2 regions of the Psychrobacter sp. AT9 genome follow, and region 2 is predicted to be linked to the other one. Evidence: predicted binding sites of a transcription regulator. Region 2 holds the regulator's gene; the other holds the start of a gene.
What was found. Region 2 encodes PhoB, which activates phosphate uptake and scavenging genes when phosphate is short. Its sites were predicted from a motif close to TGTCATNAANCTGTCATAA; they were not measured.

Region 1 (15,310 bases), 430 kb from region 2:
AGCGATAATACATAAGTCACATATCCTATGTTGCCAACCATACGTAATAGTGCTATTTATAATACTTGATGACTTTGACATCTTGGACATCTTGATTTGACAATCAATAGGGATATGATTGATACCACTTTCAGTAAGTTGACAAACCTTCCTGACTTTATGTAGTACTGTTAAAGGAACTTAATAGCTTACTTGCTTGCCACTATTTCACTCCCAAACGACGCTGTTATATCCTATAGATGGTTTAAGTTGCTCACACTGCCTTGATAGCTGCTATTAGTAGCACTGCTGCTGTTAAGGCGTAATAGGAGGGACTTTATTATGGATCCACAACTTAAGTTATGGGGCACCATCATCGGCTATATGCTGCTCGCCTTAACTATTAGTGCTTGCACATCTCTATGGATTCGCCATCATTTAAAGAGTAATGACTTACATCCACGCCGTGCGCTCAAAAAAAGATACTTAATATTAAAAAGACGAAGAAAAAGGCTTGACAGCAAGCGCAGACGCCATTAAAATACGCACCACTTCGGCATAAATGGTGAAAGCAGCTGAGGTGTTGTGTTACTAGTCCCCATCGTCTAGAGGCCTAGGACACCGCCCTTTCACGGCGGTAACGGGGGTTCGAATCCCCCTGGGGACGCCACTATTTGGCGTCACTTATCAGCACTGTTATCGAAAGGCATCAGATAAGACTGATAAATGTACCATCAAAAAGCCCAATCACAATATATCGTGATTGGACTTTTTTTATGCCTGTTCGTTTTCTCGGTTTACTTTCTTGGTATCGCAACTAACTGCTACTGTGACTTTCGAGCATGAACAAGTATGGAATTATAGTCAGCTCACTATAAAAAAGACACGACAAATAAAAAATCCGCCTACCAATCCTCTCCTTTATCTGTTTTTTCACTCCTGCTCTTATATCAAAGTTATAGTCGATGCTAAATAAAATGGATAAACGACATTATAATGCGTGACTATTACAAATTTTTCTTGCTTGCTGTACGTACGCAGAAAGAGGCAACAGAAAAATTATATTCGTCACGCTGTCTCTTTTTATATTGACCTGACTACAGTTATCAAAAGCTATCAAAATTCATAACAAAAAAAGCCAGCAATCTTTGCTGGCTTTTCTGTATAAGCGGTCTACTTTTTATGACCTAAAAAATCTTATCCGATATCATGAACCACAGTAGCGCTAATATAATCAGCGAGCCCAATACGGTCTGAATCAAGAAAAAGGCTTGGTGCTGTCCGACAACTTTACTTAAGGTTAAACCTAAAGTGCTATATTGTATCGGTTGACTGTCAGTTTCGCCTGTGCTGACATGCTTTTCATAATAACCTTGCAAGATATCTAAAAACTCCGCCCATTCGTCAGTGCTCCACGCATAAGGCTTAAACGGCATAAACTTCTTAAGCTTAGGCTCTTTAATCATCCAGCGCTCAAGGGTAATCGAGCGCAGTGACCAACCAGCGAAACGACGATCTTCCAGTGCTGAAAAATCTAAAATGGTTAAGTCTTTATGTCGATCATCCATTATCAAGCGATTCTTGAGATTGGTTAACGCTTGCTCACTACCTTCCACACACTGTAAAAAGTAACCATTGCCGTAGCAAAGAATACCCGTAATATTATCAGCTTTGTTATGTTTGCTGGCGACTTCTGCGATATCGTTCAGTGTACTGGCGTTTGATAGACCAGTCGACGTGATGCGGCTCAAATACACAAGTTGGCAGAGATCTGTCGTTACTGGATTTGTCGAATCATTGACTACTGACAATCAGCTTCTCCCTATTTTCAGGTAAATGTAGCTAAAACAACCATACTAACTTTAGAAAAAACATAGAGACAAGACTTTCGAAAACATCGAATTGGCTTGGTATATTATTGATTTTATAAATGTTTATATTAATTGTATTAAGTTGGTTACATCATAGGCTAGTTTAGTCATCAAATCAATATATGTTTATATTACATCATTAAGTAGTAATACTAAATAATATAATATATTCATTCATAATGAGAATGTGGAGTATGATTTTTTAATATTGGTAGCATAAGTAGACAGTATGACGGGAAATTAATGATAAAAAACGTGATCAGTTAATGATAGCACCCTCATTTAGATTGTAAGATTGGTACAGAATGCTACTTATGACAATATCACTTACCGCGTTATGCAAACTCATCGATATGCCAGCATAATGATTTGGACTAATAACAAGTAGTGAAGGTAAGCCAATAAAAAGAAGATTGTTTTTTGATATTTATCAAAATAACTAGGGCGTGTCTTCATTTCAAAAATGGTGATAAAAATGAGATAAATTGCCGTCAAACAAGAAAAATAGTGCAGATAATATCGGGATATTAACCAGCTATTTGACGATGTTTGGCAAGATTTAGCCATTTTTAGCCCATTCAGATGACTATCGAGTGAATTGAAGACACGCCCTAGGCTGTCAGATAGCGATTTTTCAAATTCAGGATATGCCCTAAGACTGGGCTTTAAGAATCGCTGCGAGCAAGATAGCGTCATCAGGATAGGTGAGCTTGATGTTTTGGCGACTGCCAGTCACTAGACGAATAGGCAGTGCTAAGTATTCAAATGCACTGGCTTCATCGGTGATATCGAGTTTGTGTTCAGCCACATGATTCAATACTTGTCTTAGCTGTCCTAAACGAAATACTTGGGGCGTTTGGGCTTGCCACATATTACTGCGATCAATCGTTTGTTTAACATAAGCGCTAGACGTGTCTTTGTTTACGTTTAGAGAATCACGCATAAGCTCAGAGTGAGCGCTGGATTGTTTGCAGGATTGCTTTAGAGTGTCAGCAACAGGGGTCGCTAAGATAGCGCCATAAGGCTCAAGCATTGCCGCTTCAATGACTTGTTCAATATCATGAGTGGGAACTGCTGGACGCGCAGCATCATGAATGAGCACCAAGTCTGAGTCATCCGCACCTGTATTAACGATCGCCTCTACCCCCGCCTGTACAGACTGCCAGCGCTCAGCACCGCCAATAGCATAATGAATTGGAAGCTCAAAGCTCAATGTCTGTGCCGTAGTGTCATCTGCTGCGACGACCAATAAACATTTATCAATATAAGCACTACATCCAAGCCTTGCCACACTGTGCTGTAGCAAGGTCTGCCCTTGCAGCATAGTATATTGCTTGGCGATAGAGGCACCAAAACGATTACCGCGACCAGCAGCGACGATCATGGCATGTATATTAGGTGTGGTATTCATAAGGTGGTGTTCATAAAGTAGTAATCAGGGTTTGCTTGCATGATGATATGACTGGGAAGGTATGAGTATTAAGAAGAGGAGTAATAACGGTTTCGAGAAAAGCAAAGCCATCGTTATCAATGAACACTCATTACGATGGCGTTAAAAATTAGTAGCGACTGTGCGTCGTTGGTGCGGTTGATACTTGGACAAACGTCTCATTTGGCTTAATCAAACCTAAGTCTAAACGCGCATGCTCTTCTACTGCCTCAAGTCCATTTTTTAGATCATAGACGTCAGTACGTAATAAGTTATTTGCGGCCACTTGATTGTCATTTAAGCGTTGCTGATCTTCAGTCTGAGTCAGTAGTTTATTATGCTCAAAGCGCCCATTTTCACCCAGCCAATATTGATATTGCAGTCCTAACAGCACCGCAACGGCTAAAGCAAGTAGTATAAATTGGCTAAAGTATTTCATGTGATAGGCCAAACGATAGAGAGATAATAAAATAAATACCAGCTAAGCTTGCTAGACAATATATCAAAAATGACATATTGCCTAACCTTAGCTAATTAGCCACGTAGACCGATAAACTCTTCGCGACCACGGTAGCTTGCACGTACTTGTTGCTCAATACGTAGCAGCTGATTGTATTTCGCCACGCGATCTGAACGGCATAGTGAGCCAGTTTTAATCTGACCAGCCGCAGTACCAACGGCTAAATCTGCAATGGTGCTGTCTTCAGTTTCACCTGAACGATGCGAGATAATCGTCGCATAACCATTTTTCTTCGCCAAATAAATCGCATCTAGCGTTTCTGACAAAGTACCGATTTGGTTGAATTTAATCAAAATCGCATTAGCAATATGCTTATCAATACCTTCTTGTAAGATAGCAGGATTGGTCACAAATAAATCATCACCAACCAATTGGACTTTATCACCAATCTGCTCAGTTAAGTATTTCCAACCATCCCAATCAGATTCATCAAGACCGTCTTCGATAGAGATGATAGGGTATTGACGCGCCAACCCTACTAAATAATCTGAGAATCCTTGGCTATCAAATGCTTTATTACCCTCGCCTGCCAAGATATATTGACCATCTTTATAAAACTCACTAGCCGCACAATCTAATGCAAGATGAATGTCTTCGCCTGCTTTGTAGCCAACTTGCTCAATCGCTTGCATGATAACGGTGATAGCTTCTTCGTTACTACGTAGGTTCGGAGCAAAACCACCTTCATCACCGACCGCTGTGCTCAAGCCTTGTGATTTTAAGACAGATTTTAGACTGTGGAAAATTTCCGTGCCAGCACGTAACGCTTCTGAGAAGCTGGTGAAACCAACTGGTTCAATCATAAACTCTTGGATATCAATTGTGTTATCCGCATGCTCGCCACCATTTAAGATGTTCATCATGGGTACAGGCATGGTCAGCGACGTCTGGTTGCGCAAATTGGCGATGTATTGATGTAGTGGCAGACTCTGTGACTTGGCAGCAGCTTTTGCAGTGGCAAGGGACACCGCTAGCATCGCATTGGCACCAAGGCTGTCTTTGTTTTCTGTACCATCTAGCGCAATCATGGCATCATCGATACCTTGCTGCTCGGTGACCTCTTTATCCATCAACGCACTGCGAATCTGGCTATTGACGTTGGCAACGGCTTTTTTGACGCCTTTGCCCATATAGCGGTTTTTGTCGCCATCACGTAGCTCAAGTGCTTCACGTGAGCCAGTAGACGCGCCACTTGGGGCAGCAGCACGGCCGACAGTACCGTCAGCTAAGATAACATCGACTTCAATCGTTGGGTTACCGCGCGAGTCTAAAATCTCACGAGCACGAATGTCTTTAATTGCGGCAACGTTGGTGGTTTCTTCAGCGTACATAATGTCTGTTAATTCCTTTGGTCATGCCAAGTTTGTGGGATAAATAACGGCAACTAGAATACAAAAAAGATAAAGCAAAATATCATATAGCCCTATACCTAGACCAGATTTTTCTACTGATATACTCGGCTAGTTTTGAGCAGGCTTCAGGGTTTGTTTAGTACTTTAACCGTCAGCTATAGTGGTTGGCATCATAGCATAAATTTCACTAAACTTCCCTTATCTTACATCGACTGGCGGTCATAAAACCACACATAGATAGCCAAATATTAATTATCAATTTGTCTCAGTAGCTGATATCAAAAGTAAAATGACTCTTATGCTTTTATTGGGCGTTCCGCTCTAGTCTGAGAGGCAGATACCGTGTTATCAAGTTCCACTTCCGTTTTGAATCGAGTTAGACGTAGCGCATTCATTAATACAGAAATAGAGCTAAGCGCCATCGCAGCGGCGGCAATCATAGGATTTAAAAAACCAAAAGCGGCAAGCGGAATGCCAAGGCAATTGTAAATAAAGGCAAAAAACAGATTTTGCTTAATATTACGTAGCGTGGCTTGCGCAATTTTTTGCGCGGCATCGATATGCATCAGCGACTCGCCCATCAAACGGGCAGAAGCACTATGCTGGGCAACATCTGTGCCTTCAAACATCGCAAAACTGGCATCAGCGGTTGCCATCGCTGGCGCATCATTGACGCCATCACCTGCCATTGCGACTTTGTGACCAGCTGTTTGCAACAAGGCGATTTGGCTCGCTTTATCACGTGGACTCATCTTGCCATAAGCTTGCTTGATACCCAGCTGCCCTGCGACATGATCGACGACGGATTGCTTATCACCACTCATTAAAATGACATTGATACCAGCATCTTGTAGCGCAGTAATGGCCTGAGGGGTATCGGCTTTTAAATCATCAGCTAAAGCAAAAGCACCTAAGGCTTCATCGTTAATACTAATGGCAACGGTACTGGCGATTTGCCATACTTTTGGCATCAGCTTTGGTAGCGTTAAATTAGCAAACTCTGCGGTGCCGACTTTTACCACACCTAAACCTTCAATGCTCGCTTGTATACCAGCGCCTTTAACGACACTAATATCCGTAACATTCATTAATGGCAGATTACGGTCTCTGGCAGTATTTATTAACGCGGTGGCTAACGGATGGCTGGCATGCGCCTCGACGCTGGCGGCAATCTGCAATACATCATCCACAGCAAGCGACTTATCAACCATCACCTTATCGACGATAGTCGGTTTACCAATAGTCAATGTACCCGTTTTATCGAGCACGACCGTATCAATATTACCTGCAGCTTCTAGGCTTTGCGCATCTTTAAACCAAACGCCATGACGAGCAGCGACTCCCATACCAGCCATGATAGCCGCTGGCGTGGCTAAGCCAAGCGCACAAGGACAAGCAATGACCAATACTGATACGGCATGCATTAGGGCAGTATCAACCATACCTGTTAGCCACCATGTGACCCCAAAGGTGACCAAAGCAATCGTTACCACCACTGGTACAAAAATAGCCGTGACTCGATCAGCTAGACGCGCCAAGTCGGCTTTTGAGCCTTGCGCATCGCTGAGGGCTTGTACCATATCACCCAGCTTCGTATCACTGCCTTTAGCACTGACGCGATATAGTAGGCTGCCGTTTTCGACTAAAGCGCCTGCTAGCAGACTATTACCCTCTTCTTTTTTGAGAGGTACTGACTCACCCGTTAAATGACTCTCCACACACCAGCCACTACCTTCGATGACTACCCCATCCGTTGCCACACGGCTACCTTGTTTGGCACGCAAAATATCACCAATTTGCACATCTTTAAGAGCTACATTATGAAAATCACCATTTGGCTGCTGCTGTTCAACTTCATCAGGCGTTAAAGACAATAATAAATCAATACTATTAAGGCTGTGTTTTTTGGTACGCTCTTCTAAATATTTACCCGTTCGCACAAAAGCAATAACCATCACCCCAGCTTCAAAATACACAGCAGGGCTATTGCCAGTCCCATGACCACCAGCGTGACCACTTTGTAGCAGGCTATTTAACGTACCATCGCCATGCGTCAGCCACAGATATGTTGAATACGCCCATATGGTTACCGTACCAATGACGACCAGCACATCCATATTAGCAAGACCACCTTTAATGGATGCCCAAGCGCTCTTATAGAACGGTAATGCCAAGCCAAATTGTACAATCGTCGCTAGGACAAACTGAATCCAAACCGATGGCATCCACGCCATACCAAAGCCTGTCAGCATACCTGCCATACCAACTAAAAACGGCAGCAAACATAGCCACAAGCCAATCAAGCGCCACGGGTACTGAGTCGCCGCATCTTTATCCGCTTGGGCAAACAAACTATCAGCTGCCTGCAAGTTGGCAACGAAACCAGTTTTATTTACCCATTCTGTGACTTGCTCAGGCGTCGTCTGGGTCGGATCATAATCGACATTCGCGGTCTCACCAGCGAAGTTCACACTCACCTCGTATACCGACGGCTTTTTATTGAGCACCTTTTCAATTCGCGAGGCACAGGCCTGACATGTCATGCCATCAATAGCCAACTGCAAGTGCGCACGCTGCGGCGCGAGCGGCGTATTGGATTGAATGTCAGTTTCTACATCGTAAGCGTTATGATTGTCAGTTTGGGTAGAATCATTCATAAATAAAACTCGGTATGGCGTTTATGCGTTATGGCGTTATAAGGTCGTCTGAGCTAAAACAACAACAACCCAGTGGAGGGGACATCTAAGTCAAACAAGTAAAACATTCTGCTATTGAATATTACTGTAATCGAATCGAATAATTAGCATGCTATTATCATCAGTAATGGCAATAATGCTAAATAATGATCCTAAATGGTCATGATTGGTAGTCATTCAAATTCTTCAATTTCTTTGACTTCTTCAGCTGTATTGAAAAGGATAGCTCTATATTTTGACGCTACTATCAATAATTTTTAACCATTAAAAAACCAGCCATGATAGCCGGTTTTTTATACAAATGGATAAGATTAAGCGTTAGCAACGGTGGCATCAAAGCCAGCGTCATCGATAGCTGATGCAATGACTTCGGCACTGGTTTTACTATCATCAAAGGTGACCGTTGCTTGATTGTCTGCAAGCTCGATACTGATATCATCTAGCCCATCAATATCGGCGGTGGCGTTATGAACACTCGCCACACAGCCACCACAAGTCATGCCGTCGATTTTAATAATACGTGTTTGGTTTGCCATGTTCGGCTCCTTATTTTTATTAGTGAAGATAGCCTTGATAGCTGTTCTTTAATATTTACCTTCTAAAATTTATCAAAGCTACACTAAACAAGCATAAGCGCTATCATCCTCAGTAACAAGACTGTTTGGTTGTTACTTTATTAAAAGACCTATCATCAAAGAATGTTTTGCTCAACGCTAATCATCATAGTGTGGATTTTGCGGTGAATCGATGGGAAACGGTTGGGTAACATAATCGACCATGCTAATCGCGGCAGTTAAGGCGTGAATACTGGTATTGGTATCATCATAGCGCATGGTTGCAACGTCATTATCAGGATCAAGCTCAATCGCCGTGACTCCTGTAATATTCTTAAGCGCTGTCATCAAGCTATCAAGACCTTCAGCGTCATCGATGTTTTCGATACTGACTTGTGCAACTTGTATGGCCATTATCTTACTCTCTTATAATCTATACTATTAATGAGTATCTAATATCTCAAAGCCTTTAACGAGATCATCAATTTGCTTAAGCTGACGTAAAAATGGCTCTAACTGACTCATTCTCAAGGCGCACGGACCATCACATTTTGCAGTTTCTGGATTTGGATGCGCTTCTAAAAACAACCCTGCCAATCCAGTTGCCATACCGGCACGTGCAAGTGTCGTGATTTGCTCACGTCGTCCACCAGCGCTATCGCTACGGCCGCCTGGCTGCTGCAGACTGTGGGTGACATCGAAAAATACCGGTATGTCCATCTGCTTCATGGTATCGAAGCCCAGCATATCGACGACCAAATTATTATAACCAAAAGCACTACCGCGCTCACAAAGTATCAGCTTGTCATTACCACCTTCGAGGCATTTATTGACGATATGGCGCATCTCATGCGGCGCTAAAAACTGCGCTTTTTTGATATTAATAATCGCATCGGTCTTCGCCATCGCATGCACCAAGTCAGTCTGACGCGATAAAAAAGCGGGCAATTGGATGATATCAGCAACTTCAGCGACGGGCGCTGCTTGATACGGCTCATGCACATCAGTAATAATCGGCACTTGGAACTTTTCTTTAATTTGTCCCAGCCAATCGATACCTTTCTCTAGACCTGGACCTCGATACGAATGCAGGCTTGAGCGATTGGCCTTGTCAAAACTGGCCTTGAACACATAGCCGATGCCCAAACGCTGACAAATCTCGACATACTGCTCAGCAATTTCGAACGCCAATTCTTTGGATTCTAAGACATTCATACCACCGAACAGCACAAAGGGCTGATCGTTGCCAATATTAATGGTGTTATTACTCGGAGTCTTAAGCTGAATATGTGATTGCGCTGTTAATAGATTTTCCATGAAACCCTTGTCCTCTTTATTGTTATCAACACGTCTATCCCATATTGTAACCGATAGCCCAATTAAAAAAAGTGTCCAAGCGTAATTAGATATCGCTAACTAAAAGAATATCTAAACAACCATTATCACCCATCAAATTAAGCAAAAAAAAGACCAATCCGTAGATCAGTCTTTTTTGGTAAAAATAACGCTTTCACACTATATTTCACAACACTTCACATTTTAACGATTACTTTGTTTCGCTATGATTTTTTGCGGCTTTCACAAAGCTGTTAAACAGTGGATGACCACCACGTGGCGAGCTGGTAAATTCAGGATGGAACTGTACGGCGACAAACCATGGATGCTCGCTAATCTCAACCGACTCAACCAAATGCTGCTTGGCAGAATAACCCGATATGGTCATACCTGCTTGCTCTAATGGCTCGATGTAACGATTGTTCATCTCATAACGATGGCGATGACGCTCAGTGATATTGCTAGCGCCATAGATCTGGCTCAGCTTGCTACCAGCGACTAGCTCAGCTTGCTGTGCGCCTAAACGCATGGTACCACCAAGGTCCGAGTCGTCACTGCGAATCTGTAGCTCGCCGCGCTCATCTAACCATTCAGTGATCAGACCAATGATTGGCTCAGCAGTCTTGCGATCGAACTCAGAAGAGTTGGCATCGATATTCATCACATTACGTGCGTATTCAATAACGGCCAACTGCATACCAAGGCAAATACCCAAATATGGCACGTTGTTTTCGCGAGCATAAGTAATGGCTTTCATTTTACCCATGGTACCGCGCTCACCAAAGCCACCGGGCACTAAGATAGCATCGGCATCATTAAGCTGTGCAAATAAAACATCGTCGCCTTCCAAACGTTCGGCATCGATATAATCAATTTTCACATCTACTTTATGAGTGATACCAGCATGTAATAATGCTTCGTTAATTGATTTGTACGCATCAGGCAGCTCGACGTATTTGCCGACCATCGCTACGGTGACCGTTGATTCAGGATTGAGCTGGGCTTCAACGACTTTGTCCCAATCGCTCAAATCTGCTTCAGGCACATCCAAACCAAAGCGCTCACAAATCAAATCATCAAGATCTTGCTCATAAAGGGTGCGCGGTATTTGATAAATACTTTGCGCATCTTCACACATGATGACCGCGCGTTCTTCGACATTGGTAAACAATGCAATCTTACGGCGATTGTCTTGTGAGATATGATGATCAGAGCGGCAAATTAAGACATCAGGCTGTAAACCAATAGAACGAAGCTCTTTAACCGAATGCTGGGTAGGCTTGGTTTTGGTTTCACCGGCACTAGCGATATAAGGTACCAAGGTCAAATGCATCAGCATGGCGCGATTGCGACCTAGCTCTACTTGCATCTGGCGTACCGCTTCCATAAAGGGCAGCGACTCGATATCACCGACCGTACCACCAATCTCAATAATAGCGATATCATAACCCTCGCCACTGGCAAGGATTTTGCTCTTAATCTCATCAGTGATATGCGGGATAACCTGCACAGTACCGCCCAGGTATTCACCACGGCGCTCTTTATTCAGTACGTTCTGATAGATGCGACCACTGGTAAAGTTATTACTCTTACTCATCTTAGAGTGGCGTAAAAAACGCTCATAATAACCCAAATCTAAATCCGTCTCCGCCCCATCTTCAGTGACGAACACTTCGCCATGCTGGAACGGACTCATGGTACCTGGATCGACGTTAATATACGGATCCATCTTGGTCATTGTCACGTTCACACCGCGCGCTTCGAGTATCGCGGCAAGAGAAGCAGCAGTGATACCTTTTCCTAGTGAGGACACTACCCCACCGGTCACAAATATAAACTTGGTCATAGTACTCTTTCGGTAATTGGTAAAGAAGGATTTTACTAAAGATACGCCAAAAAATATAGGGCAAAAGCGCAAACTATCCGAAACTCTTAGTTTTTGCTCAATGTTTATTGATTAAAACCGCATAATAAAAAAACTCACCCCGAAGGATGAGCTTTTTAGCAGAGTATTTATGCAGCATATAGTCGATACTAAATAAAATAGATACACGACATTATAATGCGTGACTGGTACAAATTTTTCTTGCTTGCTGTGCAAGCGCAGACAAAGGCTACAAAAATTTATATCCGTCACACTGTCTCTTTTTTATATTAAACTGACTATATTGAGTTAGAATTTATATTCTAAACCGCCACCGATAGCAAACACATCCGCATCACCACGAGCTTTAACTGAGTCAATGGTGTCATCAGCATTGTTTCTAACAACGAGCAGACCGTTCTCTAAATCTGCAGAGTTTTGACCAATATAAGCATGAGCAATCATATTGTCTTTGAACTTATATTTACCGCCCAATACGATTTGGTCTGAGTCGTTGCCATCAAGGCCAGCCAAGTTCTCAGTCTTATCATACTGAAGATAAACAGATGCTGGGCGAGCAAAGTTAGTTAGACCCATCTCGGCACTAACGACCAATCCTTTCTCTTCATCATCTGAATTATCAAAATCAACTTGCTGGTATAGCGCGCCTAGCTTCACAGGATAAGCCATGTATTTGCCCAAATCGACACTGGCACTACCACGTAGAATCTCACCTGTGACGCTCATGTCTTTGTCATAACCAACACCTGCAGTAAAGCCAGTACCTGGATCAAACATCAATGAAGCACCAAAGCCACTGTCACGGTCATCGCTATCAGAGACAAAAGACTCATCAGCACCGTATTGTAAGGCAAGCTCTAATGGTAGACCATTGTATTTGGGTGCAATCCATACGATTGAGTTATTAATACGCTCACCATCAGTCAAGGTAAGCGCTTCACTCAGCGTACCATCACCACCAAGAGAGCTTGAGCCGATATTATCCCAATAACCTTCGTTAACGGTTACGTTGTTGACGTAATCTGACACTGAGTAGTTGCGACCAAAGCGAAATTGACCGTAGTCTTTGTTTTTAAAACCTAGATAGGTGTCACGGCTTTTAAAACCAATGTTGCTGCTACCGCTGTCATCGATCTTGATGCCATACTCTAATTGATAAATCACATCGGTATTAGCAGTGATTGCTTCGGACCCTTTGAACCCTAGACGTGAAGAATGCGAGCTGACTTGTACTGAGCTGCTGTCTTCATTGATATTGATAGTGTCGTTAGGCAGATCCATAGACTGACGATCAAGCTCAGCGTTGACATAGTTAGCAGTGACGAATGCTTTGCCATAGACCGTTGGCGCGGCTTGAACGGCAGAAACTGATAGCGTTGCAATTGCTGAGGCTAAAAGTAATTTTTTCAAAGGGTATCTCCACTTGACGATTTGAGTGATAAATTGGCTAAGATTGACTGGCATGTACAATGGTATTGCTACAAACTCCCAAGACCATGATATATAACGAGCCACCAGAACGGCTTAGACACTACTTTATCAAGCAAATATTACAGTAAGATGAAAGAACAAAATTTACATGCCTGTAACTATCTATTTTAAGACTGATTACAATGAAGGGCTACTTTCTTTTTTCGCATAAAAAAACTCATCCCGAAGGATGAGTCTTTTTATACTATCTACTTGAGTGTGATACTAGAATAAGTATTCTAGACCGCCACCAAGTGCGAATACGTCAAGATCAGTATTACTATTCTTGTCTTCAGCAGAGTTGTTACCAACATAAGCATGAGCAATCATGTTGTCTTTAAAGTTATATTTGCCACCTACAACCACTTGGTCTGAGTCACGGTTGTTAACACCAGCTAAGTTTTCAGTACCATTGTACTGTACATATACAGATGCTGGACGAGCAAAGTTAGCTAGACCCATTTCAGCGCTTACAATTAGACCTTTTTCATCTTCAGTACCGGCATCGAAATCAGCTACTTGATACATTGCACCTAACATAACTGGATAAGCCATGTATTTACCTAGATCAACGGTAGCACTACCACGTAAAAGATCACCAGTTTGGCTCATGTCTTTTTCGTAAGCAACACCAGCAGTGAAGCCTGTACCTTGGTCAAACATCAATGAAGCACCATAACCACTGTCACGGTCGCCACTGTCAGTTACAAAGCGCTCGTCTGCACCGTACTGTAGAGCAAGCTCTAAAGGCAAGCCGTTGTATTTAGGGGCAATCCATACGATAGAGTCATTGACACGGCCGCCATCAGCCATAGTTACAGCATCAAGAACATCGCCTTCCATATCAAGATTACTAACACCTAAATTATCCCAAAAACCTTCAGTAACAGTAACGTTGTTGATGTAGTCAGTTACTGAGTAGTTACGACCAAAGCGGAATTGACCATATTGCTTGTTATTTAGACCAAGATAGGTATCACGGCTTTTAAGACCAATATTGTCATCAGTACCATCGATGGCAATGCCATACTCTAACTGATAGATAACATCAGTGTTAGCAGTCATTGCTTCAGAACCTTTAAAACCAAGGCGTGAAATGTTTGAGTTGATTTGTACTGAATCACTGTCTACGTCGAATTGATCATCGTTACCATCACGCTCAGCATTTACATAGTCAGCAGTAACGAAAGCTTTACCATAGACAGTAGGTGCTGCGTTGGCTGCAGATACAGATAGGGCTGCGATGGCTGTAGCTAAAAGTAGTTTTTTCATGGGGTATCTCCACTTTACAATTGTAGTAATGAGCAAGCTATGATTAGCCGGCGCCCATAATGGTATCGTCACAAATCCTCAAAGATATAATGTGTAACTGGCTACCGAGATTGGTCTAAAACAAGTGTGGCGAATTTCTACTACAATAAGACAAAAAAAACCATGACTCACATGACTGGGATTAGAACGTAACTGCCATGTAATCTTTGGTCTTTATCACTCCGTTGCGTAACATCCGTTACCAAACTCATACTTCGAATACAAGCATAACAACTTTGACATAATTTGCAACATTTTTTTTTGCTTTTTCGATACATCTACTATCGAATAACAAATGCTTTGTCATATTTGAACCGTTATGAAAAAACCCCTATCGACTCAAATAGATACGATACCCATTAATTAATATCATTACTGATAATATTAATTGGCGGTAATAAATACGATACATTGACCCAAAAAAAGCGCTACTTATTGATAAATAAATAGCGCTCATAAAGAACTGTTTGTCATATTTCTGACACATATGACAGTCACAAACGGGTAAGATGCATCAATGCCTGATCACGCCCAAAGGCTTAAATAGCACTTAGGTTACATGAGCAAACATGATACTTAACCTATCGTTTTAGGCATTTGCTTTGAGATCAAGACGCGCTTGATGCAATAGTGGCTCAGTATAGCCACTTGGCTGCTCGCGACCTTTAAACACCAAATCACAAGCCGCTTTGAACGCATAAGAGTGTTCAAAGTTATCTGCCATTGGCTGATAGTCACTATCACCTGCATTTTGCTCATCGACGACTTTTGCCATACGTTTCATCGTATCCATCACTTGCTGTTCGCTCACGACGTTATGATGCAACCAGTTGGCAATGTGTTGGCTCGATATCCGCAAGGTCGCACGATCTTCCATGAGACCAACGTCATTGATGTCAGGGACTTTA
Region 2 (15,310 bases):
TCCTATTCATACGAGCAGTCTGCTGGGTCATTAGCTCAAAGCCACGCCGCCACTGCGGGGGCATATCCTCTTGATCAGAGAAATTTTCTAGATAGCCCATCAGTACGGTCAATGGCGTACGCAGCTCATGCGAGACATTGGCCACAAAGTCACGGCGCATTTGCTCCAAATGCTGCAAGCGGGTCACATCATAAATTATCAGTAGTTTTTCATCGCCGAAAGGCGTCAGTTCACACTTTAGATAACGTTTAGGGTCTCGCCATGACACCATGTGCACACCATCGCTCGGTGGCGTGATAGCCTGATAATACTGGCGAAATTCAGGCACGGTGATAAAGTCAAAAATGCTTTGACCTTTGTTGCTTGACTGCAATAACAATAAATCTTCCGCTGCCTGATTCCACCATTCCAAACCATCATCATCATTGAGCAAAATGACCGCATCCCGTAGTGCTAGTAAGGCACTGCGGATTTTTTTGAGTTGATTTGTTGTATTGTGCTGGGCAACTTGCGCTTGCTCACCCTGTTGCTCATTTTTTATCGGCATTATCGTCATCGTTATCCTTACTACTGTCTTCTGCGTTGTTTTACGCTTGCCACGACTTGTTCTGTCTTGGTCTAATTGGATTCAATCAAGCTGGAAAACCGATACCCAGTACCGCGCACCGTTTGTATCAGCGTAGCACAGTCATAAGGCTGTAGTAATTTACGTAAACGCCGAATATGGACATCAATCGTTCGATCTTCAATATAGACATTGCCGCCCCAAACCTGATCTAGCAGCTGTGTCCGTGTATACGCACGCTCTGGATGACTCATAAAAAATGCTAACAACCGATACTCTGTCGGGCCGATATCAATGAGCTGACCTGCCGCCGTTACGCGCTGGCTTTTGGGATCTAAGCTAAGCTTGCCGATTTCGATAGGCTTGTCGGCGCTCAATGTACTACTACGACGTAGCACTGCCTTGATTCTTGAGATTAATTCCCGTGTCGAAAAAGGCTTGGTCATATAGTCATCAGCACCCGCATCAAGACCATGAACCTTACTGTCTTCCTCACTTTTGGCCGTTAGCATAATAACCGGTATCTCAGCGAGCAAATCGTCGTTCTTGAGCATACGACAAAAATCAATACCACTTTTTTCGCCGGTCAGCATCCAATCCAATAATATGAGCGCCGGACGGTGATCGACCACTTGCTGATGCGCCTCTGATGCGTCGGCAGCCTGTAAACTATCAAATCCAGCCATCTCTAACGTCATCACAATCATTTCACGAATCGCAGGCTCATCCTCGACGATCAAAATTTGCTCATTGTACATACGGCAACCTTATTATTATAGTCAAAATATCAGCGTTCAAAAAGTTAGCATTCAAAAAATCAAGATACAGAAAGAGGCGATAAACACTCGCCCGTTTCTACTTATTAAACGGACTAATTATGACAGCTTGATGACAGATAATTTTTATACTTCTAATAAAAAGTTTAAGGGCCCATCATTGACGCTGGCAACTTGCATATCAGCGCCAAACTGACCAGTGGCAACATTGTGATGCTGAGTGTTGGCATAATCAACCAGTTGTGCAAACAGCACTTGAGCAGCATCAGGTGCCATCGCGCCACCAAAGTCAGGGCGACGACCCTTGTCTGTTTTTGCCATCAAGGTAAACTGCGACACCAACAGTAGTCCGCCACAGACCTGTTGCACATTTTTATCCAGTTTACCGACCTTGGCAGGATCTTCATCGTTTTCAAAAATACGATAGGCCAAGATTTTGTCGATCATGCGTTGGGCAGTTTGCAGGCTATCTTCATGCCCCAAGCCAATATATGCCAATATCCCATGATCGATTTTGCCAATACAATGCTGATCGACGACGACGCTGGCATGGCTCACTCGTTGTATAAGTGCTTTCATTTACTGATTCCTTAACAGATTATGCTCAGACAATAATATGCTGTCCATGATAAAATACAGCCATTAACTTGCCTAATTTTTATTCTTATTTCCAATCCTATTTTGGTAGCCTTATTATGAATGTATTTACCACCTTACAACAGCTTGTCCCGCAGCAGCAGCTGAGTAAAGTCGCTGGGCGTCTAGCCGCCAGCCGTCATCCGTACGTCAAACGTGCCTTTATTCGTGGCTTTGCCAAAGCTTACGGCGTCAGCTTAGGTGAGTATGAACGTCAGAGCTTTAATGCTTATGAGAGCTTTAATGACTTTTTTACCCGTGAGCTCAAAGAAAATGCACGTACTATCGACAGCAGCGCCAACGGTATTGTCAGTCCTGCTGATGGTATCATCTCGCAGCTAGGTCAAATTGAAGACCATAAATTACTGCAGGCAAAAGGTCGTCATTATGATGTTGGCCAATTACTTGCTGACAGCGAAGATGGTAGCTACTTCGCTGATGGTAGCTTTGCGACTGTTTATCTCGCACCCAGTAATTACCACCGTGTGCATATGCCATTTGCGGGTACATTAACTAAGACCCGATATGTGCCAGGTACACTATTCTCTGTCAATAATACCACGGCCGCTAACGTGCCGGATTTATTTGCTCGTAATGAGCGTTTGGTTTGTTTATTTGATACAGAATACGGCAAAGCTGCCGTGGTAATGGTCGGCGCTATGATTGTCGCTGGTATCGAAACCGTCGCCACTGGCAAAATCAGCCGCACTGAGGACATCCAAGAATCAGAGCACAATATGAGCTTTGAAAAAGGCGCTGAGCTTGGACGCTTTTATTTGGGTTCAACGGCGATTGTCGTTTTACCAAAAGCCGCAAAAGCGGATTGGCAGGACAGCATGAAAGCCAATAGCGTGGTAAAAATGGGACAGTTATTGGGTCAAGCAAAAACTCAGCAAGCTTAATTTGTAAGAAGCTCATAATACTGAAAAGCCCAGTTAAACGTAGATAATGACGTTTGACTGGGCTTTTTAATGGCTGTTAGTTTGTACTACTTCCATTTTGTATTGCTTGTTTTTACTACTTTAGGCTCCCTTTTCCAAAAGCCTTTATCAATATCGAAAGTGCTTATGGATAGGATAAGCAAATAGGATGTTTTCCTCCTGCGTACCACTTCCGATATTATGAATAATCAGCGGCGTACCATCAGCAGCTACTTTATCTGAGACGATACCGATGTGCGGCAAGTTACCCTTTGGCAGCCGCCATGACACAACGTCTCCCGCTTGAAAACTGCCTTTATCGGTCGTAGATAACGTCTGTCCATGACGCGCAAAAAACGTTTCAAGGTTGGGCACGCGTCGATGATCGATATTTTTGTCCGTTGACTTTAAGCCCCAAATCTTTGGGTAGTCCGACCAACTTGATTTCATGTCATGGTTGACCAACTGCTGCAAATCCACATTTTGCAAACGATAAGCACGGACAATCACATCGGTACAGACGCCAGTCTCTATTGGTACATCGCCACGCGGAAAGTCCAGCTTACGGTAAGTAGGATCATAACTCACCGTGACACCAATCTGTTTTTTAGCATCGTGCGCCAATTTATCGCCATCACTGATAGGAGCAAGCGCTTGCGCCATTTGCGCTAGTCCCAGCATGCTGACAAAGGCTAGCGATTTGCACCATGTTTTATAGTTCTTAAATAAGTGCATGGAACCTCTCTATTATTATTGACACTATTCAATATAAAGGTTTTAAACAGCGTCAAACGTTGCGAGTCAGTAACAAGGTGATGTTATCAATTTATTTATCAACCAACCACCCTTGCTGGGTCGCGTATTCAATGTGTTGTGATAACCAATCATGGATAATCGGAAAGCTGTCTTTGATAAATTCATGCGCGCCAGCCACTTGCGAGCGTGCAACACCAAGCTCAATCCACGTTTTGCCCTCAGTATTTAAATTAAGCAAAAATGGCAATAAACGATCGACCACTCTAAGTAGATCAGCCTCTTTACTATTACCTGTCTCCTGCTCTTCCCAGATCTCACTTAAATCAGTAATACCGTTACCACGCTCGCGTTGTAATCGAGCAATACCCTCGCGCTCTTCGAGGTGCGCATCACGACGGGTATCAGCATATAAAAAAGTATCGCCCGCATCAATCTCACCCAAATCATGCACCAGTGCCATCTTAAGCAATTTTTCATGATTGACGTCCAACTCAAACAATTCAGCGATTGACCAGCATGCCATTGCTAGATGCCACGAGTGCTCAGCAGAGTTTTCCAAGCGAGTCGTCCCCGTCACATAGCTGCGTCGATTGACACGTTTTAGGGCATCAAGCTCTAATAAGAAATGCGTGACGTCATCTATCTTAATATTTGCGTCGCGCGTTGGATCGGTCAATGTTATAGGTATGTTTGAGGACATATTTCTCTCTGGTTAAATGCAATACAGCGCCTGTCTTATCAAGCGCTGTTTTCACGAAAATAATTTATATTAATTGAAACAATAACGCTAAGAGTTTGTCATTCATTCTCAACCCTTTATCGCATCCGCTACTTAATCAAATTACTAATAGTCTTAAAAGCATGGTCTTGGCTACTGCGGCATAATTCAAACAGAATGGATTCTACTGTCGTAATCACGCCGCCAGCGCGTCGAATACGGCGAATGGCTTGTTTTTTGTCATAAGGAAAGCGCGACCCAACGGCATCACCAATAATAACTGGCTGCATCCCATTATCCAATAAATCCAGCGCCGTTTGCATGACGCACACATGGGCTTCGACACCAAATAATAGGACAATGCTTCGATTTTGCTGCGCTAGATAATGCCATGAATCATTATTATCACAAGCACTAAAGGTAACCTTTTCAAAGCTTTTGGTATTGTCGCCTTCTAATACTTCACGTATCTCAGGTAGCGTATCGCCCAAACCTTTTTTGTACTGCTCGTTGAGCATAATTGGGATGTTCAGGGCTTGTAGACCTTTGATCAAAGTGACTGTCTTTTTGACGATATTTTCATGGTCATAAATATGCGGCGTTAAGCGTTCTTGAACATCGATTATCATCGCTTGGGTATTTTCGCGAGCGATTCGATAGGTACGATCGGTAATCATAGTAGACATGGCACACTCCTTGTACGGCTGACTTTATTGTTAAAGGCTATGTTAGTTTTATCATTGATATTGTCTTTATTAGCCTTATGCTCATTTAGTCATAGTTTGCTGAGTGCGTCAATGGAGATAGTCTCTAATAATGATTAATAACAATTCATCACGTTTGATTCATATTGCTTAGCGTAGGTTTTCGATTATGAATAGCCAATAACTATATATTATGACGCCTAGCATTGCGTAATAAAGACTGTTTTTGAGTCATAACTATGACCACACCGAAAATCATACCAACACATAAGGTCAGAAGATAATACACCATATAGCTGAGCGTGTTTATGAAAGCAACAAACATACTGGATAAGAGGATGGTCAATATGACAGCCACAGTAGCACCATATATTTCTCTATATTTTTTGTTAAAAATCTTATAAATAACTAATGTTATCGCAATACCAAACATGCCTAATATAGCGCCCCAAGCACCCGCCATGTCCATATCATAATAGAGAGCCCCTAAAATATTGGAAAAAATGCCACATATAAAAAAGGTAATCATAAAACGTGCAGGACCTAATACTTTTTCTAAAATATAACCGACTGAAAAAAGCATCGCCAAACTCATTACTAAATGTATAATCCCTGCGTGTACAAAAAGCGATATCACTACTTGCCAATATTGACCAGCTTGCAGCGCGTCCATCGTCAACCCACCTACACTATTTACCTGTCTGGATAAAGGGTTAATAATATCCATACCCATGAATACGGTAAGTATAAATGCACCTATACAGGTCAGTATTAACACCAACGTTGCAGGTCGTTTTTTATTACTTCTAAATAAAGTTACTAGGCTTTTTGATACATCACTCACTGGTGCTCGTTTTTTTACGGGCTTTTGTTTTTTGATAGGTGTACGTTTTCGCGTGCCCTTTTTTTCTTGATTATCAATATCTGCTGCAAGAATAAGCAAAAAGCATAGCCCCATGCCGATAAAAAATGAACCAAATCCCCAGACAAAGTCACGATCTAAACTGTCAACGAATATCTCTGATTCAGGTACTAACACCAAGGGTGGTAAATTAGACTGCTTATTAGTTTTAGAGATAGTATACAAATAGGCGCTTCTGTCATTTGATGACTTCAGCTTTCTAAAATATCTGATATTAGAGAGGTCAGCAGCGGCGTATCTATAGCTCGAGTCATTAATAAACGCTGAGTATTGTCTGTCTTTAATGTTTTGATCTGCACGATTATCGTATTTCGTGTGGTAGCTAGAACCTAGCCAGATATTATCAGCAGCGGTAAACGGTGTAACAATGTAATAATCAATATGCAATGTCGATTCGAAGTATCGTCCATTGACTACTACTTGTGTCTCTATATAAGAAACTCTCTCTGATTTTACTGGCTCAACATTACCAACTTTGAAGTATTTTTGTTTTGGATAGTGACGGATATCGTTCAAGCTGTCTACTTCAATGATCTCGTAAGCCGCTTTGGATAAATAGTTTTGGCTGATCAAAAGCGGTATCGCTAATGCTAAAACCATCGCAACAAAGAAACAGCTCGAACTACTGCGCTTATCCGACGTTAAAGTCAAAAGCTCGTATCTCGGCCACATCCAAATAGTAATGACCAAGACGGATAATAAACAAGGAATGATAAAATCCCAGTAGCCTTCTTTTAAAGGTAGAACATCTAAATAAATATCTAGCAACCAACGCAAAGCACCAAAGAGTAAAATGGTCAGAATACTCAAACCCAAATAAGGTAAAAATACCTGCTTTAATTTTAGTTTAATCGATCCTTTGGGACGTTTGGCTTTCTGTTCTTTGCGCTTAGCAAGTTTACGTCTTTCCTGTTTACCTACTCTGCTTCTGTTTTTATTCTTATATCTATATTGGCTTTGCTTATTGTTATCATCCATGCCCTATCACCATTCATTTACAATGAACCACGTCCTAATTTTGTTAGCCTTTTTCACTCCACCAATAACGATATGATTGAATTCAACATACTTATTTACATTGTTTTATTTTATGCGGGCACAAAAAAGCGCCTCCAACATTAAGTGAGAGGCGCTCATTTTACAAGACATTAATATAAAATTGATCAACAAATATCAGTTTTATTAATATTTACTACTATTTGGAAGTCAGACTAAAATTAAACACGCTCAATAATAGTCGCAATACCTTGGCCAAGACCGATACACATGGTCGCTAGACCGATTTCAGTATCTGATTGCTCCATCGCGTTTAGCAAGGTAACCGTGATACGAGCACCAGAACACCCTAGTGGATGACCTAGCGCAATCGCGCCACCGTTGATGTTGACGATGTCTTGCTTGTCCGTCAAGTTCAAGGCTTTTAATACTGATAAGCCTTGCGCTGCGAACGCTTCGTTTAGCTCGATGGTTTGCATATCATCGATGCTCATACCAGCACGCTTAAGTGCTTTTTGCGTAGCAGGTACAGGACCGTAACCCATGATAGCGGCATCACAACCAGCCACAGCCATGCTGCGAATACGAGCGCGTGGCTTAAGACCTAGCTCTTTGGCTTTTTGGGCGCTCATCACTAGCATTGCAGACGCACCGTCAGATAATGCAGATGATGTTGCAGCAGTTACTGTACCACCTTTAGGATCAAAGGCTGGACGTAGATTTTGCATTTGCTCCATCGTAGCATCAGGGCGAATCACTTCATCAACGGTACATAGTTGCAAGCGACCAGCAGCATCATGACCTTCGATACCGATGATTTCATTGTCAAAACGACCTTCAGTGGTCGCAGCCCATGCACGGCGATGAGACTCAAGACCAAAGGCATCTTGCTCTTCACGGGTGATGCCATTCATACGACCTAGCATTTCAGCAGTTAAGCCCATCATGTTTGAAGCTTTTGCATAATGCTTTGATGCTTCAGGGTTGAGATCAACGCCATGCATCATGCCGACGTGACCCATGTGCTCTACACCACCGATGATGAACACATCACCTTGATTGGTCATGATTTGGGCAGCGGCAGTGTGTAGCGCCTGCATAGAAGAACCACATAGACGGTTAACGGTTTGACCGCCAGCAGTCTTTGGAATACCAGCCAGCAGACCGATGTTACGACCGATGTTTAGACCTTGCTCTAGCGTTTGGTTGACACAACCCCAGATGATGTCTTCAACGTCGCGTGGATCGAAATCGTTACGTTCAACCAATGCACGTACCAATTCAGCAGACATGCTATCAGCGCGAACGTGACGGAACATGCCGTTTTTGGTTTTACCCATTGCTGAGCGTACGCCATCTACGATGACCACGTCTTTTGGACTTAAAATTGTCATACTATCTTCCTTTTCAATTTTTATTGTCAGTGTAGTCAGTCCACTTTAGTGCTATTACCTCGTCAATCTCGCTTAAAGTACAATACGTACATTAGCGCTTGAGTTCCTTGTACTAGCATTAAATGAAACTCACTATAATCGTACGTTCACTATTGGAGACGATTCATGTCTCAATTGCTCTTAGCCTAAATAGCAAACGTACGGCACTTCATCCTAGTAGTGACTGCCTATTACGCTGTGGCGTAAAAGGTCTCGCCTGCTGCTGCCATATCGCGAATTTTTTGCGGCGCTTCATAGGCTTTGCCAAGATGGGCGTATTTTTCACACAATGCCAAGTAGTTATCTAGACCCATTTGGTCGACATAACGGCAAGGACCACCGCGGAATGGCGGGAAACCAACGCCCATAATCATCGCCATATCAGCTTCAGATGGCGTGCTAACGATATTGTCTTCTAGGCAGCGCACGGTCTCATTACAGAAAGCCAGCATGGTACGGTCGATAATCGCTTGATCATCAAAGGTTTGCTTGTCGCTATCTGTCGTGGTTTTGAGTAGCTCATAAGTGGCTTCGTCAGCAACTTTCTTTGGCTTGCCGCGCTTGTCCATTTCGTACTTATAGAAACCAACACCGTTTTTCTGACCTAAGCGTTTGTTTTCATATAAAAGCTCAATCGCGCCTTTATAATCAGGCTTCATACGGTCAGGGAAACCTTCTGCCATGACTTCTGCGCCATGTACACCCGTATCTAGACCAACGACGTCGATTAGGTAAGCAGGACCCATCGGCCAGCCGAATTTTTCCATGACTTTATCAACATGGACGAAATCAGCACCTTGCTTAAGCAGCAAATCAAAGGCGCCAAAGTATGGAAACAATACGCGGTTCACAAGGAAACCTGGGCAGTCATTCACGACGACAGGCACTTTGCCCATTTTTGTGGCCAAAGCAACGGTCGTTGAAATAGCTTCTTCAGAAGATTTTTCACCGCGAATAACTTCTACTAGCGGCATACGGTTTACTGGGTTGAAAAAATGCATACCAACGAAGTTTTCTGGACGCTCTAACGCTTCAGCTAAGAAAGTAATAGAGATAGTCGAAGTGTTTGACGCTAGGATACAATCGTCTTTTACTAGACCTTCTACTTCTTTAAGAACCGCACGTTTGACGTTTGGATTTTCTACCACTGCTTCGATAACGATGTCAGTCTCAGCAAAATCACCATAGTTAAGCGTTGGACGGATACGGCTTAAGGTTTCGCCCATTTTTGCTGGGGTCATTTTGCCGCGATCGACCATTTTGCCAAGTAGCTTGCTGGCTTCGCCCATACCAAGGTCTAATTGCTCAGACTTGATGTCTTTCATGATGATTGGCAAGCCTTTGCTGGCTGCCTGATAAGCGATACCGCCACCCATGATACCAGCGCCTAGTACAGCCGCTTCATTGATTTCGTGTGCTTGCTTGCTGTGCTGCTTCGCTAATTTCTTAACCAATTGATCGTTTAAGAATAGACCAACCAAGCTTTCTGCTTGTGGAGTTTTCGCCGCTTTTGCAAAATAGGTCGCTTCAACGTCGATCGCTTTGTCACGTGATAAATTCACATGCTTTTCGATTGCTTCGATCGCGAGCGCTGGTGCTGGATATTGCTTAGGATTTGCTTTGGCAAAGATCATACCTTTGGCACTGTTGAATGCCATGGCTTGCTCAAGCTGATTTAGCTTAACAGGAACCAGTTTTTCTTCACGTTTTGCTTTCCAATCAAGCTCACCTGAGATACATTTTTTGACCAAGTCAATTGCTGCATCTTGCAAGTCATCAGCAGGAACCGTCGCATCAACCAAGCCTAGCTTTAGTGCTGCTAGTGCTTTTTTAGGAGCGCCAGTCGCGATAAGCTCAAGCGCATTGTCGATACCAATGATACGCGTACTACGAACCGTACCACCAAAACCTGGGAAGATGCCTAGCTGAGTTTCTGGCAAACCAATAATCGCTTTGTCACTCATGACACGGTATTCACAAACCAATGTCATCTCACAACCACCGCCCATTGCAGCGCCATTGATGGCAGCTACTTTTGGAAACGGCAAGTCTTCAAAACGATTGAAAGCGTCATTAACATGAACGACCCAATCTTTGATCTCGCTTTCTGACTTTTTGAAAGAACCGACGAATTCTGTGATGTCAGCACCAGCGATAAACACGCCTTTCGCCGAAGTTACGATAAGACCTTTTACGTCATCAGCTTTTTCTAAAGCGGTGACGGCTTCACCAAACTGTTTGTTGGTTTCGGCATCAAACTTGTTCACGCTCTCATTTTCGGCGTTGTACTGCATATTGGCGATGCCATCCTCTAGCATTGTCACCGTGATGCGATTTCCTTGGTATACCATCTGAAACTCCTTTCTATATAACGAAAGCTACGTTTTAAATTAAAATAAATAGCCAGTTACTGTTAGTAAAATGGGTAATAGCACTGTGCGCCTGTTGTGTCATAAAAACCAACACAGAGTCTACGCACGAGTGAAGATGTCTTTATTATCTAGCGCTCATGATGATGCACTTATTTTGCGTTTCTTACATGACATCATATGACACTTCATTTATATAATTTCTTTCAAGGTGCTGCTGTTGCAAGTGTTGATGTTATAAATATTGACTGAGATATGGTGCGATATGAGGCATCGACGACCAAATAACCTGAGTAAAAACCTATTGCCATCGTCACCAGATCATTTTCACGTCAATTAGTGTAGGGGATTATGCCCCTCACTGTCACAAGCTAATGCCATACTCGCAAGTCACTCTTAAATCGCTTGCAGGCATTTACCTTACGCTAAAAGTTATTTAGTGAACAACTGTATACTGAGTTATCGAATTGAATCACTAACTTAGATAAACAATGAACCTAATATTGAATGAGTACCATCTCAAAGATGGTAGACCGTTGGTGCTATCCAATTAATTGTACCTCGCTTAGCTTGCTCTTTTATCAGAACATATTCAACCAATGAGTGAAATCATCTGTGCGTAACGAAATCTTGTTGTTATCTTTCGGCTGAAGTAAGCCTTGTCCCAAAAAGACCGCAACAGAAAAGTGTCAAAAACAATCGATTGATACTCTGTCTCACACAAGCAATATAATCGTTCATGCTACACTAACGATATTTTTATTACTCCTCTGATAAATGGTTGGATTATGACTGTTTCTTCTACGCCAAGCGTTATGCCTACTAGCTTTAAGTCTTTTAATCGCTCTGACAGCAGAACCGATAGCAATGCCAATAATAGCACCCAGCAATTCCATAGTGCTGTGCGCGAGCAATTGGCGCAAGACATCGACGTGCTGTTTGCTTATGCCCAGTTACCAAGCCCACTGTTGGATGCTTGCCGTTATGTGATGACGGGTCAAGGTAAATTGGTGCGTCCACTACTGGTCGCCAGCGCCTTTGCCAATGTGAATGATCACAGTGATAAGAGTATTGATAATAAGTTTGATACAGATACGGCAGTCAGCGATGAATTAGCCTCGTTATTAGAAAACGACTCAGATTATGATATGGCGCGCCGTGCAGCATTGGCGGTAGAGCTATTGCATACCTATTCGTTGGTGCATGATGACTTGCCCTGTATGGACGATGATGACCTGCGCCGTGGTCAGCCAACGGCTCATATCGTCTTTGAAGAATCGACCGCCCTACTCGCCGGTGACGTATTACAAACGCTAGCTTTTGAAGTATTGACCGCAGAGCTACCTACCTTTGCACCTTATGACTCAAATATTGCAAGCCAGCTACTCGCTATATTTGCGCCACGTGCCAGACGTATGGTCTCGGGTCAAATGCTGGATCTAAATGCAGAAGCCAGTGACAGCATCTCACAAACAGACTTGGAATCCATCCACCGTGACAAAACAGGCGCGTTAATTGAAGCTGCCATGCTTATGGGCGGCATCTGTGCTGGCGCGACGGCTCCTCAGCGCATGGCACTGCAAGAGTGTGCACAGCATATTGGGCTGGCCTTTCAAGTTCAAGACGATATTTTAGATGTGACCACCAGCACCGATACGCTTGGCAAACCTGCTGGTAGCGATGAAAAACTAGACAAGTCTACTTACGTGAAACTAATGGGTGTGGATCAGGCGACCAGCTATGCGCAATCGCTGTTTAATGATGGGCGCGCTGCTATCATTCGTGAAATGAGTAGTGGTGAGTTGAGTAGTAGCACCGACAACATTGACAACGATGCGCTATTGGCACTGATTGAGTGGCTCTGGTCGCGTAAAAAATAGCCCTATAAAGATGGCACTATAAAAGATAAGTTAAATAATTTACCCATCAAAATAGCAATGAGTGGTCAACATGGACAGTATTCCTACTCCGCGTATTTACCTTGGCACTGGCGGCTATAGCGATACCGACTTGCTCGGTACACTGTATCCAACGGGCACAAAGAAAACGGACTTTTTACGTGAGTATGCCAAGCAATATGGGGCGGTGGAGATTAATAGCAGCTTTTACGCACCTATTGGACAAAAAGCCTTTGCTGGGATGGTTAATAAAGCTTATGTACAAGCCGACAGCGAGTTAAAGTTCGCCGTTAAGCTGCATCAAAACTTTACTCATGTACGCAAAGGCACTGCCGAACACGCACAAGCATTTTTAAACGCCCTATCTCCGCTTATCGAAGCAAATGCTTTAGCACCTTTGCTACTCCAGTTCCCTCACGGCTTTGACCGTACTCGCGAGCATCGTCTCTATCTAGCAGAACTTGTCAGTTGGTTTCAAGACTACCCACTCACCATTGAGTTTCGTCATAACGCTTGGCACACACCGCAAGTAGTCGATAGCTTTCGGCAGCAAAGTCTCATTTGGTGCAGCGTTGATTATCCTAAGGTGAATGGCCTACCACCATCACGATTGATATTTACCGAACGCACTGGCTATCTGCGCATGCATGGCAATAATCTGAATTGGTGGGATGCGATGAGCGCGGCTGATCGTCATGATTATCGTTATAGCGAAGCGGAGATGCAGGACTGGGCACAAGCGATTGCTAATCAGCGCCAGCACTTTGATACGTTATATATCTTCTTTCAAAATACTACTAAAGCACATGCGTATTATAATATTGCGATGCTGCGTGAGGCATTATCTGCTCACCATTTTGAGGTTCTCTAAAAAATATACTGATATAAAGCTCAATCCTTACTCGATAATGAACAAGTAGACAACCATGGATTCACTCAGTCAGATTGTTTTAGGCGCTAGTGTACAAGGTGCGGTACTGGGTAAATACCAAGGACGCAAAGCCTATCTATATGGGGCCATGCTAGGTACTTTGCCTGATTTGGATGTCTTAATACATTATCCTGATCCCATCAGCAATATGACGTATCACCGTGGTTTTAGTCATTCGCTAATTGTCTTGACGGCAGTCGGCATCGTAGGCGCATTGGCAATCAGCCGCTATCATCAATGGCGCGATATGCCTTTGCCCTACTCTACTAAACGTTTAGCCCTAGCGATGACTTTGGCGCTGACAACGCATCCACTTTTAGACAGCTTCACGGTCTATGGCACGCAATTACTGTGGCCGCTGCAAGAGTCTCTGTCGCTGACGCCTTTTAGTATTGCGTCGATGTTTATCATCGATCCGCTATATACGTTGCCACTGCTCATCGCCATGATCGTAGGACTGACAAAAGGAAGCAAGCTTGGTATTTTTAAAACTGGCGTATTAGCTCATTGCCAACGGCTTGCCATTTGGATGTTGGTTATCAGTAGTGGTTATTTGATGCTGTCGTTAGGTCTAAAATATTACGCGCAAGACAAAGCTGAGCAAACCTTAGCAGTTGCCAAAATAGACAATATAGTCCGTATCAAAACCATGCCTGTCCTACCTACTATCCTGATGTGGCGTACAGTCGCTAAAGACGATCAAAACAGATTGATTGAAATACGCGGTAGCGTTTTAGACAGTCGCTTGCCTGAGTATCGCTATCTGACGCAGTATGACAACTCGCAGATGCTACGTGCAAACCTGCCAACCGCGAGCCAGCCCTATGCGCACAGGCTGGATTGGTTCTCTGGTGATTGGACAGGCTACCGAACTCAAACAATGCTTGATGACGCTGCCGAGCCAAACAAGCAAGACATCCAGTTGGTCGTTGATGACCTACGTATGATGGCGGGCGACACGGCATTCTTTAGTTTTGTATTGGCTAATAAAACAGGACAAGCGTTGCCGTGGCAATCTGTTACGCCTATAGACGCACCCATTGTCAAAACGGATGGTGAACCTGAAGTATCGCGCATTGAGTTGGTGAAACAAGGGTTTGTGAGAGTGTTCGATGAGTCGGTTGTGGATGGAGATGATGGATGGAAGTTTGTAACTAAGTATTAAGAATATTTTTGATAGAATAAGTTAACATAGGTTTTATCCGAACTTTGGTCTGACCCTAGTTACAGTAGCATTAGTAAAAGAATAATAACGTTTTCAGACACCCACATTATTTTTACAAAAGGATTCAATCATGGATATTCCAATTAATAGAGAATTAATAAAAAGAGAACAGATAAATACTGATGACATAATTGCGAAAATTGCAACAGGTCAGTCTATACTATTTACAGGTGCCGGATTTTCTAGTCTTACCGAGAATGTCAATTCAGAAGAACCTTCAGCAGCGAAAGACTTGGCTCATGAAATATGTATTTTAGGTGGTTTTCCTGAAGATGATGATTTACGCTTTGCAACTGATTATTTTATTGAAAATAACAGCAAATCCAAATTGGTACAACTATTAAAAAATAAATACACTATTAGAAACACTAATAGCGTACATGACACCATATGTACTGCTAATTGGAAACGTTTTTACACAACAAATTATGATAAAAGTATTGAGATAGCATCTGCAAATG

Region 1: a site for PhoB is predicted at 13,169-13,187, ahead of ACMFL8_RS11020 (porin). Genes of this name have one in related genera too.

What each region holds. Positions count from the first base shown of each region.
Region 1 is NZ_JBKOTW010000001.1:2,626,145-2,641,454, forward strand. It holds gene rnt (ribonuclease T) at 1-15, shown strand, start outside; tRNA gene ACMFL8_RS10970 (tRNA-Glu) at 574-649, shown strand; gene ACMFL8_RS10975 (BLUF domain-containing protein) at 1,167-1,790, opposite strand; gene ispD (2-C-methyl-D-erythritol 4-phosphate cytidylyltransferase) at 2,503-3,261, opposite strand; gene ACMFL8_RS10985 (FtsB family cell division protein) at 3,410-3,718, opposite strand; gene eno (phosphopyruvate hydratase) at 3,814-5,130, opposite strand; gene ACMFL8_RS10995 (heavy metal translocating P-type ATPase) at 5,448-7,808, opposite strand; gene ACMFL8_RS11000 (heavy-metal-associated domain-containing protein) at 8,159-8,383, opposite strand; gene ACMFL8_RS11005 (hypothetical protein) at 8,561-8,815, opposite strand; gene kdsA (3-deoxy-8-phosphooctulonate synthase) at 8,843-9,718, opposite strand; gene ACMFL8_RS11015 (CTP synthase) at 9,948-11,582, opposite strand; gene ACMFL8_RS11020 (porin) at 11,910-13,031, opposite strand; gene ACMFL8_RS11025 (porin) at 13,317-14,363, opposite strand; gene ACMFL8_RS11030 (malate synthase G) at 14,992-15,310, opposite strand, start outside.
Region 2 is NZ_JBKOTW010000001.1:3,058,282-3,073,591, forward strand. It holds gene phoR (phosphate regulon sensor histidine kinase PhoR) at 1-556, opposite strand, end outside; gene phoB (phosphate regulon transcriptional regulator PhoB) at 619-1,323, opposite strand; gene dtd (D-aminoacyl-tRNA deacylase) at 1,468-1,920, opposite strand; gene asd (archaetidylserine decarboxylase) at 2,037-2,879, shown strand; gene ACMFL8_RS12805 (DUF1287 domain-containing protein) at 3,027-3,632, opposite strand; gene ACMFL8_RS12810 (HD domain-containing protein) at 3,724-4,353, opposite strand; gene ACMFL8_RS12815 (isochorismatase family protein) at 4,482-5,057, opposite strand; gene ACMFL8_RS12820 (rhomboid family intramembrane serine protease) at 5,260-6,975, opposite strand; gene fadA (acetyl-CoA C-acyltransferase FadA) at 7,215-8,387, opposite strand; gene fadB (fatty acid oxidation complex subunit alpha FadB) at 8,618-10,777, opposite strand; gene ACMFL8_RS12835 (polyprenyl synthetase family protein) at 11,584-12,675, shown strand; gene ACMFL8_RS12840 (DUF72 domain-containing protein) at 12,746-13,564, shown strand; gene ACMFL8_RS12845 (metal-dependent hydrolase) at 13,620-14,789, shown strand; gene ACMFL8_RS12850 (SIR2 family protein) at 14,920-15,310, shown strand, end outside.